4 regions of the Vibrio azureus genome follow, and region 1 is predicted to be linked to each of the others. Evidence: predicted binding sites of a transcription regulator. Region 1 holds the regulator's gene; each other region holds the start of a gene.
What was found. Region 1 encodes PurR, which represses purine synthesis genes. Its sites were predicted from a motif close to TNANGNAAACGTTTNCNTNA; they were not measured.

Region 2: a site for PurR is predicted at 2,159-2,178, ahead of pckA (phosphoenolpyruvate carboxykinase (ATP)). Genes of this name have one in related genera too.
Region 3: a site for PurR is predicted at 1,410-1,429, ahead of purL (phosphoribosylformylglycinamidine synthase). Genes of this name have one in related genera too.
Region 4: a site for PurR is predicted at 1,625-1,644, ahead of purM (phosphoribosylformylglycinamidine cyclo-ligase). Genes of this name have one in related genera too.

Annotation. Positions count from the first base shown of each region.
Region 1 is NZ_CP018616.1:1,090,382-1,093,760, reverse strand. It holds gene torD (molecular chaperone TorD) at 1-297, shown strand, start outside; gene purR (HTH-type transcriptional repressor PurR) at 728-1,738, shown strand; cyclic di-GMP riboswitch class I at 2,176-2,265, shown strand; gene BS333_RS05125 (TfoX/Sxy family DNA transformation protein) at 2,377-2,967, shown strand; gene BS333_RS05120 (alpha/beta fold hydrolase) at 3,218-3,379, opposite strand, start outside.
Region 2 is NZ_CP018616.1:159,939-163,317, forward strand. It holds gene BS333_RS00765 (AsmA family protein) at 1-224, opposite strand, end outside; gene pckA (phosphoenolpyruvate carboxykinase (ATP)) at 360-1,988, opposite strand; gene hslO (Hsp33 family molecular chaperone HslO) at 2,322-3,197, opposite strand; gene hslR (ribosome-associated heat shock protein Hsp15) at 3,229-3,379, opposite strand, start outside.
Region 3 is NZ_CP018616.1:660,164-663,542, forward strand. It holds gene mltF (membrane-bound lytic murein transglycosylase MltF) at 1-1,272, opposite strand, end outside; gene purL (phosphoribosylformylglycinamidine synthase) at 1,570-3,379, shown strand, end outside.
Region 4 is NZ_CP018616.1:2,255,431-2,258,809, reverse strand. It holds gene purN (phosphoribosylglycinamide formyltransferase) at 1-325, opposite strand, end outside; gene purM (phosphoribosylformylglycinamidine cyclo-ligase) at 519-1,559, opposite strand; gene upp (uracil phosphoribosyltransferase) at 1,740-2,366, shown strand; gene BS333_RS10250 (uracil-xanthine permease family protein) at 2,572-3,379, opposite strand, start outside.

The sequences.
Region 1 (3,379 bases):
ATGGCTGATTTTGGTGTTGAAGTCGATAAAAACTTAAATGAGCCAGCTGACCACCTTGCCATTGAGCTTGATTTTCTCGGCAATATGATAATCCGCACCAATGAAGAAACATGCGAGCAGAAAATAGAACAAGCATTTTCAGAGCAAAATGACTTTATTCAACAACATTTATTAAGTTGGTTGCCGCAATTTGATGCTAAATGTCAGAAATTTGATGAATTTGGCTTCTATAGCAGTATTTCTCAATTACTCATTTCATTCTGTAAACTAGACAGCACCTACCTTATTGGTGAATAATTAGTAATTATTTTATGGAGCTTATTCATTTAAGCTCCTATTTGTTCACACATTCACCGTTAACTTGATAGCAAAATCACGTTAAGCAGATTAAATTATGACTTAATCCATGCAAATTCATCGCTGAAAATATTGCCAGCGCACTGACACACGTCTAAAATGTGAGCGCAATCGATTAAGTATAAGTAAACCGCGACTAATAAGCGGTTTTTGTTTTTATCCATTCGTCTAACGAATCTTTACTCTTTATAAAACAAACAGATAATCAGTCACCAATAGATGGTGCGACTCAATCCTAGACAGAGCGCTAAACAAGCAGACGAGAGGGAGCAGTTCCATTACTTTTCTGTGGTTTAGATAGCCAACGACTATTATTGCTTATCGCTAGAACGTTTTTCGAAGATGGATAGCCCGATACAGGATTTCATTTATGGCCACAATCAAAGACGTAGCTCGTTTAGCAGGCGTTTCTACGACCACAGTTTCTCATGTAATCAATAAAACACGTTTCGTTGCAGAAGCAACCCAAGAGAAAGTGATGAAAGCCGTTGAGTCTCTCAACTATGCGCCAAGTGCGGTAGCTCGTAGTTTGAAGTGTAACACTACACGTACTATTGGTATGCTTGTCACTCAATCAACCAACCTGTTTTTCTCAGAAGTCATTGACGGTGTTGAAAGTTATTGCTATCGCCAAGGATACACTTTGATTCTTTGTAATACTGGGGGCATCTATGAAAAGCAACGCGACTATATCCGTATGCTTGCTGAAAAGCGTGTTGATGGGATTTTAGTCATGTGTTCTGATTTGACCGAAGAGCTAAAAGAAATGCTCGATCGTCACCCTGACATTCCAAAAGTTGTTATGGATTGGGGCCCAGAAAGCTCACAAGCTGATAAAATCATAGATAACTCCGAAGAAGGTGGCTACATAGCGACAAAATTCCTTATCGATAATGGTCATACTGATATTGCCTGTCTAAGTGGTCACTTTGATAAAGCGGCGTGTAAAGAGCGCATTGCAGGCTTCAACCGTGCCATGGTGGAAGCTAACCTAGCAGTAAACAGCGAATGGATGATTGAAGGTAACTTCGAATGTGATACCGCCGTTTTAGCTGCGGATAAAATTACAGCAATGAAGAACCGACCAACGGCTGTTTTCTGCTTCAATGACACTATGGCATTAGGCTTAATGAGTCGCCTTCAACAAAACGGCTATAAAATACCTGATGACATTTCCATTATTGGTTATGACAATATTGAATTGGCGGAATACTTCTCTCCACCCCTAACGACCATTCACCAACCCAAACGCCGAGTAGGCAAAAACGCCTTTGAAATTCTTTTGGAACGCATCAAAGATAAAGAACACGAAAAACGCGTATTCGAAATGCAACCAGAGATTGTCGTGCGGAGCACCGTCAAGAATCTGAAAAATCTATAGCTTCACCTATACCCAAGTGTTCTCAAGATGCTTGGGTACAACCTCCCCCTATCTTGCTTGCTTGCTTGCTTGCTAAAATAGCCTCCATCAAAATTGACTCAGCCGTTAACATTTTATGTCCAAGTAACTTCATGTGCTTGAGTATATATTTCAAACAGGCACTGATACTGTTTCAATCAGGCGCTAATGTGCAAACCCAAACATTCACGTCGGTTATATTTTCTTTATTTCTAAGCAAAGTGGTTAATATAGACAAAACAATTAATATCAATGACTTCCACAACAAATCATACGCCGAGAAAATAAATTGCCCATTATACAACAAACCTAAAATAAGCATATACACTCATAAAAATAAGCATATTAACTGAACCAGTATCACATTTCTTTATTTACATTGTGATGTTAATTCAAGATACAAAGTATCCTCAAAATTGTCACGCACAGGGCAAACCATTTGAAAGAATGGGACGCAAAGCTTCCGGCCTTAACCACCTTTTTAAGTGGAAGGTAGCGGGGTTGCCGATGGCAAGCAGGCTGCAATCGAATATCTTTTATAAGCTTGCATGCTTGTAATTGCTTAACTCTCGGACCTGACTTTTGGTGGCGTAATATTAATTACACCGAGATAACAGATCATGGATAAACCGATACTCAAAGATTCAATGAAGCTATTTGAAGTACTTGGAAAGATCAAGTCACGTTCAATGTTTGGTGGTTTTGGGCTGTTTGCTGATGAAACAATGTTTGCACTCATTGTCAACAATCAGCTGCATATAAGAGCAGACCAACAAGCTTCATCACACTTCGAAACTCAAGGACTCAAACCTTACGTCTACAAAAAACGTGGTTTCCCTGTGGTTACGAAATATTATGCTATTTCTGACCAACTATGGGAGTCACCTCAGCGTTTACTGGAAGTGGCTAGGCAATCTCTGGCCACCGCCCAAAAAGAGAAACAACAACAAGCAACAACGAAGCCAAATCGCTTAAAAGATCTTCCTAATTTACGCTTAGCAACCGAAAGAATGCTAAAAAAGGCAGGTATAGACTCTGTAGAGCAGCTTACAGAGGAAGGAGCCGTGAGCGCTTATAAAGCTATTCAAGACACCCACTCCTCTAAAGTCAGTCTAGAGCTTTTGTGGGCTCTTGAAGGCGCTATCAATGGTACTCATTGGAGTGTGGTACCCCACTCAAGAAGAAACGAACTCATGAGTTCTCTTGATTAGTTTATTTTTAGCACTTAACGACAAAAACGCGGCCTCGTTAAGTCGCGTTTTTATTGTCTGAGTGAAACTTCTAAGCGTTGTTGAAGTTTATGATTAACAACGTTTTGGGGAAAGCAATAATCTTTAGAAATAACCGTGTTCTTTGGGGAGAATAATGTTCTGTGGATATAGCACTGTTATGCAGTTATATACCAGAGGTCATCTCAAGATCCAGCGTTCCACAGACGACTTGAGGTCACTGGTATAAGAGTTAAGCGTTTAATAAAGTGGTTTTCTTTTGCTTTCTAATAAACTCAATAGAATGGTAATTGAAGTCCTCAGCTCGTTCAACATTGCAGACATGACCACAATTAGGGATTTCATGTAGAGTGCTGAGTGAGTGTACCGCAACCATTTCTTTAACAGGCTTAAT
Region 2 (3,379 bases), 930 kb from region 1:
TTGATTGAGGTGCTAGGGACAGAATCAAGTTCTACTTGATACAAAGAAAAATGGTAAGGGAAATCATAATGAACCCGATGGGCTTGAAAAGGCAAATCTACGTGTTGAGAGAGTTTATTCCAAACGTTATCAGAATATGAGGTCGTAAGTGTTGCCATAAAAGCAATAGGCAGCACGATGCTCAAAATGAGCAAAAGCAATATAATGCGTGTTGCTATTTTCATAGCTATTCGTGAACCCAATCGGAGAGAGATACTGTTAAGCTTGTACTAATCTCGTGTTGGATTCAATAAAAAGCCCCTCAAGAAAGGGGCTAATTTTCACTTTTGATAATAACTCGAATGGGCTGAGTGAAATCTTCAGTCTAACCGAGGCCCTGCAGCGACCAGTGATTGGCCTTCTGCGTTGTCAGTGTACTTATCAAAGTTGTTGATGAAGCGCTCTGCCAAGTCTTTCGCTTTGCTTTCCCATTGTAGTGGGTCAACGTAGGTATCACGTGGGTCAAGGATATTTGGATCCACACCTGGAAGTGAAGTTGGCACTTCAAGATTAAAGATTGGAATGTGTTTGGTGCTTGCTTCTTCAATGGAACCATCAAGAATTGCATCAATGATACCGCGTGTATCTTGAATAGAGATGCGTTTGCCGCTGCCGTTCCAACCTGTATTGACTAGGTAAGCTTCTGCACCTGCCGCTTCCATACGTTTCACCAGTACTTCGGCGTACTTTGTGGGGTGTAGCGTCAGGAAGGCGGCGCCAAAACAGGCAGAGAAGGTCGGTGTTGGCTCGGTAATGCCGCGCTCTGTTCCTGCTAACTTAGCCGTAAAACCTGATAGGAAGTGGTACTTGGTTTGCTCCGGCGTCAGCTTAGACACAGGAGGAAGTACGCCAAATGCATCTGCTGATAGGAAGATCACTTTGTTAGCATGACCGCCTTTCGAGACTGGCTTAACGATGTTTTCGATGTGGTTAAGTGGGTAAGACACACGTGTGTTTTCTGTTTTAGAGCCATCATCAAAATCGATAGAGCCATCGCTAAGAACCGTGACGTTTTCTAGCAGTGCATCGCGACGGATTGCGTTGTAGATATCAGGTTCTGCTTCTTTAGAAAGCTTGATGGTTTTAGCGTAACAGCCGCCTTCAAAATTGAATACGCCGTCGTCGTCCCAACCATGCTCATCATCACCAATCAAAGCACGTTTAGGATCGGTAGATAAGGTTGTTTTACCCGTGCCAGACAGACCGAAGAAGATCGCGACATCGCCTTCTTGACCCATATTCGCACTACAGTGCATCGAGGCAATGTCTTGAAGTGGCAGGAAGTAGTTCATCATTGCGAACATGCCTTTTTTCATTTCACCGCCGTACCAAGTACCACCGATGAGCTGCATGCGCTCGGTTAGGTTAAATACAGTAAAGTTTTCTGAATTTAAACCTTGCTCTTGCCACTTATCATTGGTGCACTTTGCTCCGTTCATGACAACAAAATCAGGCTCAAACGTCGCCAACTCTTCTTCAGTTGGGCGGATGAACATGTTTTTCACGAAATGTGCTTGCCAAGCGACTTCCGTAATCACACGGATACTCAAGCGGCTGTCTGGGTTAGCACCACAGTAGCCGTCAATGACAAACAGTCGTTTGCCTGATAATTGGTTTGTTACCAGGGTTTTTAGCTCTTGCCATACGTTTTGATCGATAGGTTTGTTATCGTTTTTTACGCTATCAGATGTCCACCACATGTGCTCTTGGGTTGTGGCATCTTTGACGATGTATTTATCTTTTGGTGAGCGGCCGGTAAATATCCCAGTATCCACGGCGACAGCGCCAAGTTCTGTGACGATACCACGTTCATAACCTTCAAGCTCAGGACGTGTCTCTTCTTCAAATAGCATCTCGTAGCTTGGGTTACGAATAACCTCTTTGACGTTATGCAGTCCATGTTGGGTTAAATCGATTGTTGCAGCCTTTGTATGTTCCATAACGGTCATAGGTGCTCCTTAATTAGGATTTTGTAGGGATTTTATAATGTTTTTTAATTTTTTTCTGCTCACCATGCTAGCAACGAAATAAGCAAAAAACAGGGATGTTGCTCAAAACATAACCTTGTTTATAGTATGTCTTTTAAAGATCGTCACGTCTGGTATGAATAGTTTATCGTGGGCGCAAACCTTTGCGCTAGGTAAAATTGATTATTAATTTTCTAAAATTAAGTGGTTGTTTTATTACGTTCTGAGAGAGTAATAAGAGGAGGATGTCACAAAAAGTGCCAGTATGATCTGGCACTTTGAAAGGTAAATTACAGGCTTTTTAATTTAAAATAATTAATGCACTGTCTTATCGTCTGGTGTGGCTTGATTATACAGTGCTGTGACTTCTGCTTCATCGAATTGATAGGTTGTGCCGCAGTAATCACAGTGCAGAGAGATGGAGCCCTCTTCAGCAATAATCTCATAGACTTCGGTTTTATCCACTGTGATGATCGCTGCACCACTTCGCTCACGTGAGCAGCCACAGTGGAATTCAACAGGTTGCGGATCGTACAAACGTACCGTATCTTGGTTGTAGAGACGGTAAAGCAGTTCATTTGCTGGCAAGCTAAACAACTCTTCGCTTTTCACGGTATCAGTAAGCTGCTCTAGATGTTCAAAATCTTCAGGTGCGCCGGTACCATCTGGCATAATCTGGATCATCATGCCTGCGGCGTGTGGTTTGCCTTGATATTCACCAGTACGAATCCACAGTCGAGTCTTTAATTGTTCAGAGTTAGCGAAGTAGCCTTCAATTACCTCTGCAAGAGTGTCTCCCTCTAAGCCAACAACCCCTTGGTAGCGTTCACCTTTTTTAGGTTCAATGGTGATCACAAGGTAACCTTTACCCATCATCTCATGTAAGGTTGCGTTATCCGCAATGTCACCTTCCCAACGAGCAACACCACGAATCTTTTGATCATGGTCACCGTTGATGACCGCTAAAGAAACAGGACCATCACCTTGCAGTTGGATAGTAATCGAGCCTTCAAACTTTAGCGTTGCCGTTAAGAGTGTGGTGGAAACGAGCAGTTCACCGAGTAATTTTTGTAAAGCAGCCGGATACTCTTTACTGGAGATAATGCGTTGGTATGCTTCATCCAGCTGTACTAACTCACCACGTACAGAAAGATCTTCGAATAGGTAGCGGTTTAAAACGTTATTTGCCATTGAGTGCTTTCCTCGTTAGTCATTCCGGCGATTATTGATGTTTGAATCGAATGATGTCTCTGCGTTGTTTTTTATCTGGACGACGTTCAGGACTTGGGTTGTGAGCATTGAGCTTACGTTGGGCCGCGTGCTCTTCTCGGAGCTTGATACTCGACTCTGTTTCGCGATACAGAGTTTGAGCA
Region 3 (3,379 bases), 430 kb from region 1:
CCAAGCATTAGGATCGCCTCCTTGAGACTTCGTCAAGCGTCTGGCATCCATCATGTGCCCATAGCCAATATTGTACGAAGCCAGAGCAAACCAAATTTTTTCATGTTGATTAATCGAGTCAGGGACACGAGCCACGATGCGGCGCAGGTACTCAACGCCACCACGAATCGCTTGTTCTGGATCCAATCGATCGGTCACCCCAACGCTTTTGGCTGTGGGTAGGGTTAGCATCATCATACCGCGCACACCTGTCGGTGATTTTGCTTTTGGATCCCAATGAGACTCTTGGTAAGCCAGAGCCGCAATTAAACGCCAATCGAATTCTTCACTGTATTTTTGGAACAGTGGGGACCACTTAGGTAACTTGTTATCTAGCGCGCGAATGAAAGCACGTGTATCGACATAATCAAAGCTTTCAATGTGGCCAATGTATTTTTCTTCCAGTGTCGCAAGTTCTCCCGATTGCTGAATGCCACCGAAAAATTCGATCAGCATAGCGTACAAGCTTTCATCCTCGGAGCGGCGGGTAAACCAAGAAACGGGTTGGTCTTCTGTGAGTTCAAAAGCTAGAGCTAAATCGGGGTAGAGACGCTGAGCAAGCGACAATTCTACGGAATCTGCAACGGTGAAACGCAGATCGCCGTTCGCTACATCTTTGAGTAAATCACGATTATCTGCATCACTGACAATCTCATATTTCAGCTCAGGAAAATCTTTTTGTAATCCGCTTAAAGTGGGCACAAATTGAGATTGTTCAACAATTTGAAACACGGCTTGCTCGGCGGGGGCTTTACCTTCGTCGACTTTTTTATTATGCGCATTTAGGTTGTCGATCAGCTGTTTGATGTCCCTTGGGCGACGTTGGCCTTTTTTATATACCACTTGTTGGCTGACGTAATAATAGGCAGGAGCAGGACGGAAGCGTTTTACTGCCTGAGATGTTTGATTAAGACCTGTTGCAATAATATCAATTTCGCCTTTGTTCAATGCAGGGAAAAGATCGGCCTGACGAAAAGCGGGTTTGATCTCTAGCTTAACCCCGAGCTGTTTAGCAAATTGACGTGCAAGTTCATAGTCCAAACCGGCAAGACCATCTGGGCCAATATAATATGACAACTGGTTGTTTAACGTCCCCACACGCAGAACGCCGCGAGCTTGAATTCGTTCCAACTCACTTTTGGGTTCAGATTCGATCTGACAAGCGGAGAGAAGCAATACGCTTAGAAACAGTAGGGCACTTCGCTTGAATCGGTGTAATGGGCTTTTTTGCATTGATTTGGTCTATCTCAAAAATATCTGACTGCCTTTATATCAAAGCACACAAGACGGGCAAAGTGAATCAAACTGAGATTATGTCAGTTTGTGTGAATTATCATCATTTGAGTGATAAATTCAAATTCGATAAAAAAAGACGCAAACGGTTGCTTTTGGTGTTACATCACAAAAACAATTGCTATATAATGCGCTCGCAACCAGAGGTTGAATCGGTATAACTTCGAATTTTTCTAATTTAAATGTTTGAGTTTATTCCAATTTTACCTTAATCAATTGCATAAGAGACCTAAGCTCATGAGAATTTTGCGTGGCTCCCCAGCTCTGTCCGAGTTTCGTGTTAACAAACTATTGGAACTTTGTCGTGAACAAGACCTACCTGTAACCGACATTTATGCCGAGTTTATGCACTTTGCCGATCTGAAATCTGATCTTGATGCCCAGCAGTTAGAAAAACTGGAAAAGCTGCTGACTTACGGTCCTACTATCGAAGAGCATGAACCTCAAGGAACTCTTCTGCTTGTTACGCCTCGCCCTGGCACTATTTCCCCTTGGTCTTCTAAATCTACCGATATCGCAATTAACTGTGGCTTAGATAAGATTAAGCGCCTTGAACGTGGTACGGCTTTCTATATTACAACTTCTACCCCATTGTCTAACGCTCAACTTGAGACTCTAAAAACGCTCGTTCATGATCGTATGATGGAAGTGGTGTTTACCGACCTAGAATCGGCTGCGGCTTTATTTACTGTTGCTGAGCCTGCACCAGTGGCACACGTTGATATCTTAGCTGGTGGTCGTCTTGCGCTTGAAGAAGCAAACGTTTCCCTTGGTTTAGCGTTAGCTGAAGATGAAATTGATTACCTAGTGGAAAGCTTTACCAAACTGGGCCGTAACCCTAATGATATTGAATTGATGATGTTTGCACAGGCGAACTCTGAGCACTGTCGTCATAAAATTTTTAATGCCGATTGGACCATTGATGGGGTTGATCAACCTAAGTCTTTGTTCAAGATGATCAAGAATACGTTTGAAACCACACCAGATCATGTGTTGTCTGCTTATAAAGATAACGCGGCAGTGATGACGGGTTCAAAAGTTGGTCGTTTCTTCCCAGATCCAAAAACACGTCAGTATCACTACCATCACGAAGATGCTCATATCTTGATGAAGGTAGAAACGCACAACCACCCAACCGCGATTTCTCCGTGGCCAGGTGCTTCAACAGGCTCTGGTGGTGAGATTCGTGATGAAGGCGCAACAGGTATAGGCGGTAAACCTAAAGCAGGTCTGGTTGGCTTTACGACCTCTAACTTGCGTATTCCAGGTTTTGAACAGCCATGGGAATCCGACTTTGGTAAGCCAGGCCGTATCGTTAATGCTCTCGACATTATGCTAGAAGGTCCGCTTGGTGGGGCGGCTTTCAACAACGAATTTGGTCGCCCGAATCTTTTGGGTTACTTCCGTACTTACGAAGAAAAAGTGACGTCTCACGCAGGTGAAGAAGTGCGTGGTTACCATAAGCCAATTATGATCGCTGGTGGTATGGGTAACATCCGTGATGAGCACGTACAGAAAAAAGAGATCCCTGTTGGTGCAAGCTTAATTGTCCTTGGTGGCCCAGCGATGAACATCGGCCTTGGCGGTGGTGCTGCTTCTTCAATGGCATCGGGTCAGTCAGCGGAAGATCTCGACTTCGCTTCTGTACAACGTGAGAACCCAGAAATGGAGCGTCGCTGTCAGGAAGTCATCGACCGTTGTTGGCAATTGGGTGAAGAGAACCCGATTGCGTTTATTCACGATGTCGGTGCGGGTGGTATTTCGAATGCCCTACCTGAGCTTGTCGATGATGGTGAGCGTGGTGGTAAGTTCCAGTTGCGTGATGTACCGAATGATGAGCCGGGTATGAGCCCACTAGAAATTTGGTGTAATGAATCGCAAGAGCGTTACGTTTTGGCTGTTGCTCCAGAAAATATGGCGGCGTTTGAAGCGATCTGTAAACGTGAACGCGCACCGTATGCGGTCGTTGGTGTTGCCACTGAAGAACGTCATCTTACGCTAGAAGATGCACATTTTGACAACACTCCAATCGATATGCCAATGGATA
Region 4 (3,379 bases), 1.2 Mb from region 1:
GAATATTGATCATTTTACCCGAGTAATGCGCAACAAATGGCTGGCTTAAGATTCGCATATAGCCAGCTAAAACAACCACATCGGGTTGATAAGTATCAATCTGTTTCATCAGTTCGGTATCAAAGTCTTCACGATTGTTAAACTGCTTGGGATCAATAAAGTGGCTGTCGGCGCCAGATTGTTTTGCTCTTTCAAGTCCGTATGCGTCAGACTTATTGGAGAAAACAGCGGAGACTTGGGCGTTTGGTATAGAGCTTTGACAAGCGTCTAAAATGGCTTGCAAGTTACTGCCACTACCAGAAATAAGGACGACAATTTTTTTCATGATGTTGAGTCTGCGGGTTATTATAATTGGTGCGAATTCATGATTAAAGATGACGATGAGTAGAGTAGGAGTTATTCCAGCGCCAAAGTTGAAAGTGGATACCCTCAACGACTTTTTGGCATGTCTCTAATAACCAATGATTGACTTAAGTTGATGAAAAAAGCCCCCAGAGAGAGGGCTTCTCAAAGAAGTATTATTGGATCTCAACTTGCTCTTCATTTGCTTGTGCGTTGGCAACTTCACCAATTACCCATGCATTTTCGCCTTCTTCTTGAAGCAGAGCAACTGCGGTATCAGCTTGTTCTTTAGGTAGAGCAACGATAAGGCCAACGCCACAGTTGAATGTACGATACATTTCATGCGTGGTTACATTGCCTTTTTCTTGTAGCCATTTGAAGATGATTGGCCATTCCCAGCTGTTACCATTGATGACAGCTTTGGTTCCCTCAGGTAGAACACGTGGAATGTTTTCCCAGAATCCGCCACCAGTGATATGAGAAATCGCATGGATATCGTGTTGTTCAATCATTTTTAGAGCAGACTTGATGTAAATTTTTGTCGGTTCTAGTAAGTGTTCACCAATGGTTCGTCCTGCAAGTTCTTCATTTTTGTCTGCACCTGAGACTTCGAGGATCTTGCGGATCAGTGAATAACCGTTAGAGTGTGGGCCACTTGAACCTACGGCAATCAAAGCGTCGCCCGCTGATACTTTGGTTCCGTCGATGATGTTTTCTTTTTCTACAACACCTACACAGAATCCTGCGACATCATAATCTTCGCCCTCATACATACCTGGCATTTCAGCCGTCTCTCCACCGATAAGTGCACAGCCAGCTTGAACACAACCATCAGCGATACCCGAAACCACATCCGCAGCGGTGTCTACGTCTAATTTACCCGTAGCGTAGTAGTCGAGGAAGAATAAAGGCTCTGCACCTTGCACGATAAGATCATTGACGCACATGGCTACTAGATCAACACCGATCGTGTCGTGTTTGTTCATATCCAGCGCTAGGCGCAGTTTGGTACCGACTCCATCTGTCCCTGATACCAAAACGGGTTGTTTGTATTTAGTCGGTAATTCACAAAGGGCACCAAAGCCACCGATTCCACCCATGACTTCTGGACGACGTGTGCGTTTGACAGCACCTTTAATACGATCGACAAGTGCATTGCCTGCATCAATGTCAACACCGGCATCTTTATAGCTAAGAGAAGAGTTATTACCACTCACTGGGAAGTCCTCGATTTGTAATGTTGGATATGAAATCGGCGCTATTCTAACAGTGCTTAAATACATATAGCAAACGTTTGCGTTGGTTTTTTTCTTTTGCAGTGACTCATGATATTAATTAGGAAATCATGTATAATCTGAAGGTTTATTTAAATACTGCCAACTAAGCCGGAGATGGAAATGAAAGTTGTTGAAGTGAAACACCCTCTAGTAAAACACAAAATTGGTCTAATGCGAGAAGGTGATATCAGCACAAAACGTTTTCGTGAGTTAGCGACAGAAGTCGGTAGCCTACTCACTTACGAAGCGACTGCGGACTTTGAAACGGAAAAAGTAACCATTGACGGTTGGAATGGTCCTGTAGAAGTGGATCAAATTAAGGGTAAAAAAGTTACTGTAGTGCCAATTTTGCGTGCAGGTCTAGGTATGATGGATGGCGTGCTTGAGCATATGCCAAGTGCTCGTATTAGTGTTGTGGGCATCTACCGTGACGAAGAGACTCTTGAGCCAGTCCCTTATTTTAACAAGCTTGCATCAAATATCGATGAGCGTATTGCTCTTGTCGTCGATCCAATGCTGGCGACAGGCGGCTCAATGATTGCGACGATTGACTTGTTAAAAGAGAAAGGTTGTCAAGCAATCAAAGTCTTGGTGCTTGTGGCTGCACCAGAAGGCCTTGAGGCTCTTGAAAAAGCGCATCCAGATGTTGAAGTTTACACTGCTGCGATTGATGAGAAGCTTAACGACAAAGGCTACATCGTTCCTGGCCTTGGGGATGCGGGCGATAAGATCTTCGGTACTCTATAACTTTTCGGTACTCCAATTAACTTTTAGTACTTTAATTACAGAGAATATACCCAAGCATCTTGAAGTCACTTGGGTATAAAAAAGGCTTGGTGCGAAACGACCAAGCCTTTTTTGTTGTTTCTGTGAAGCTCATACTTTTACACGGGGTTACTTAGCGTAAAGAGTACTTAGCGCAAAGAGTACTTCGTGTCTGAGCTCCTTAGAATTACTCTTCCATTTGAGCATTATCGACGACGTGGTTCTCACCTAAATCGTGTGGTAACACAATATTGAGCAGAATCGCGACAATGCCGCATAAGCTCACACCTTGTAGGCTGAATTCGCCAATACCAAATGCCATGCCACCAATACCGAAGACAAGAGTGACGGCGACAATAACGAGGTTGCGTGATTTATGCAGGTCAACGTTATTTTTGATCAGTGTATTAAGCCCAACGGTGGCAATCGAGCCAAACAACAAGATCATGATTCCGCCCATGACAGGAACAGGAATGGTTTGTAATATCGCGCCAAGTTTACCAACAAGAGCCAGAACAATGGCAGTAATGGCCGCCCATGTCATGATGACAGGGTTAAATACTTTGGTTAGCATAACCGCTCCAGTCACTTCGCTGTAGGTGGTATTGGGTGGCGCGCCCAGCATAGAGGCTGCCATTGTTGCCAGTCCGTCGCCTGCAATGGTACGGTGTAGACCAGGCTTTTTGAGATAGTCCTTACCTGTTACATGAGAGATCGCAAGCATATCACCAACGTGCTCTACTGCGGGTGCGATCGCAACAGGAATCATAAACAGGATGGCATTAATATTAAATTCTGGTGTGGTGAAGTTTGGTAAAGCAAACCAAGCAGCCTCAGCGACAGGGGTAAAGTCAACCACTCCATAAAATAGGGAAGTGACATAACCCGCAAGAATACCGCCAACAATAGGCACTAATTTAAGGAAGCCTTTCGCGAAGACACTCAGCGTTACGGTCGTGATCAGCGATATAGCAGAAATGACCATGGCTGCGTCA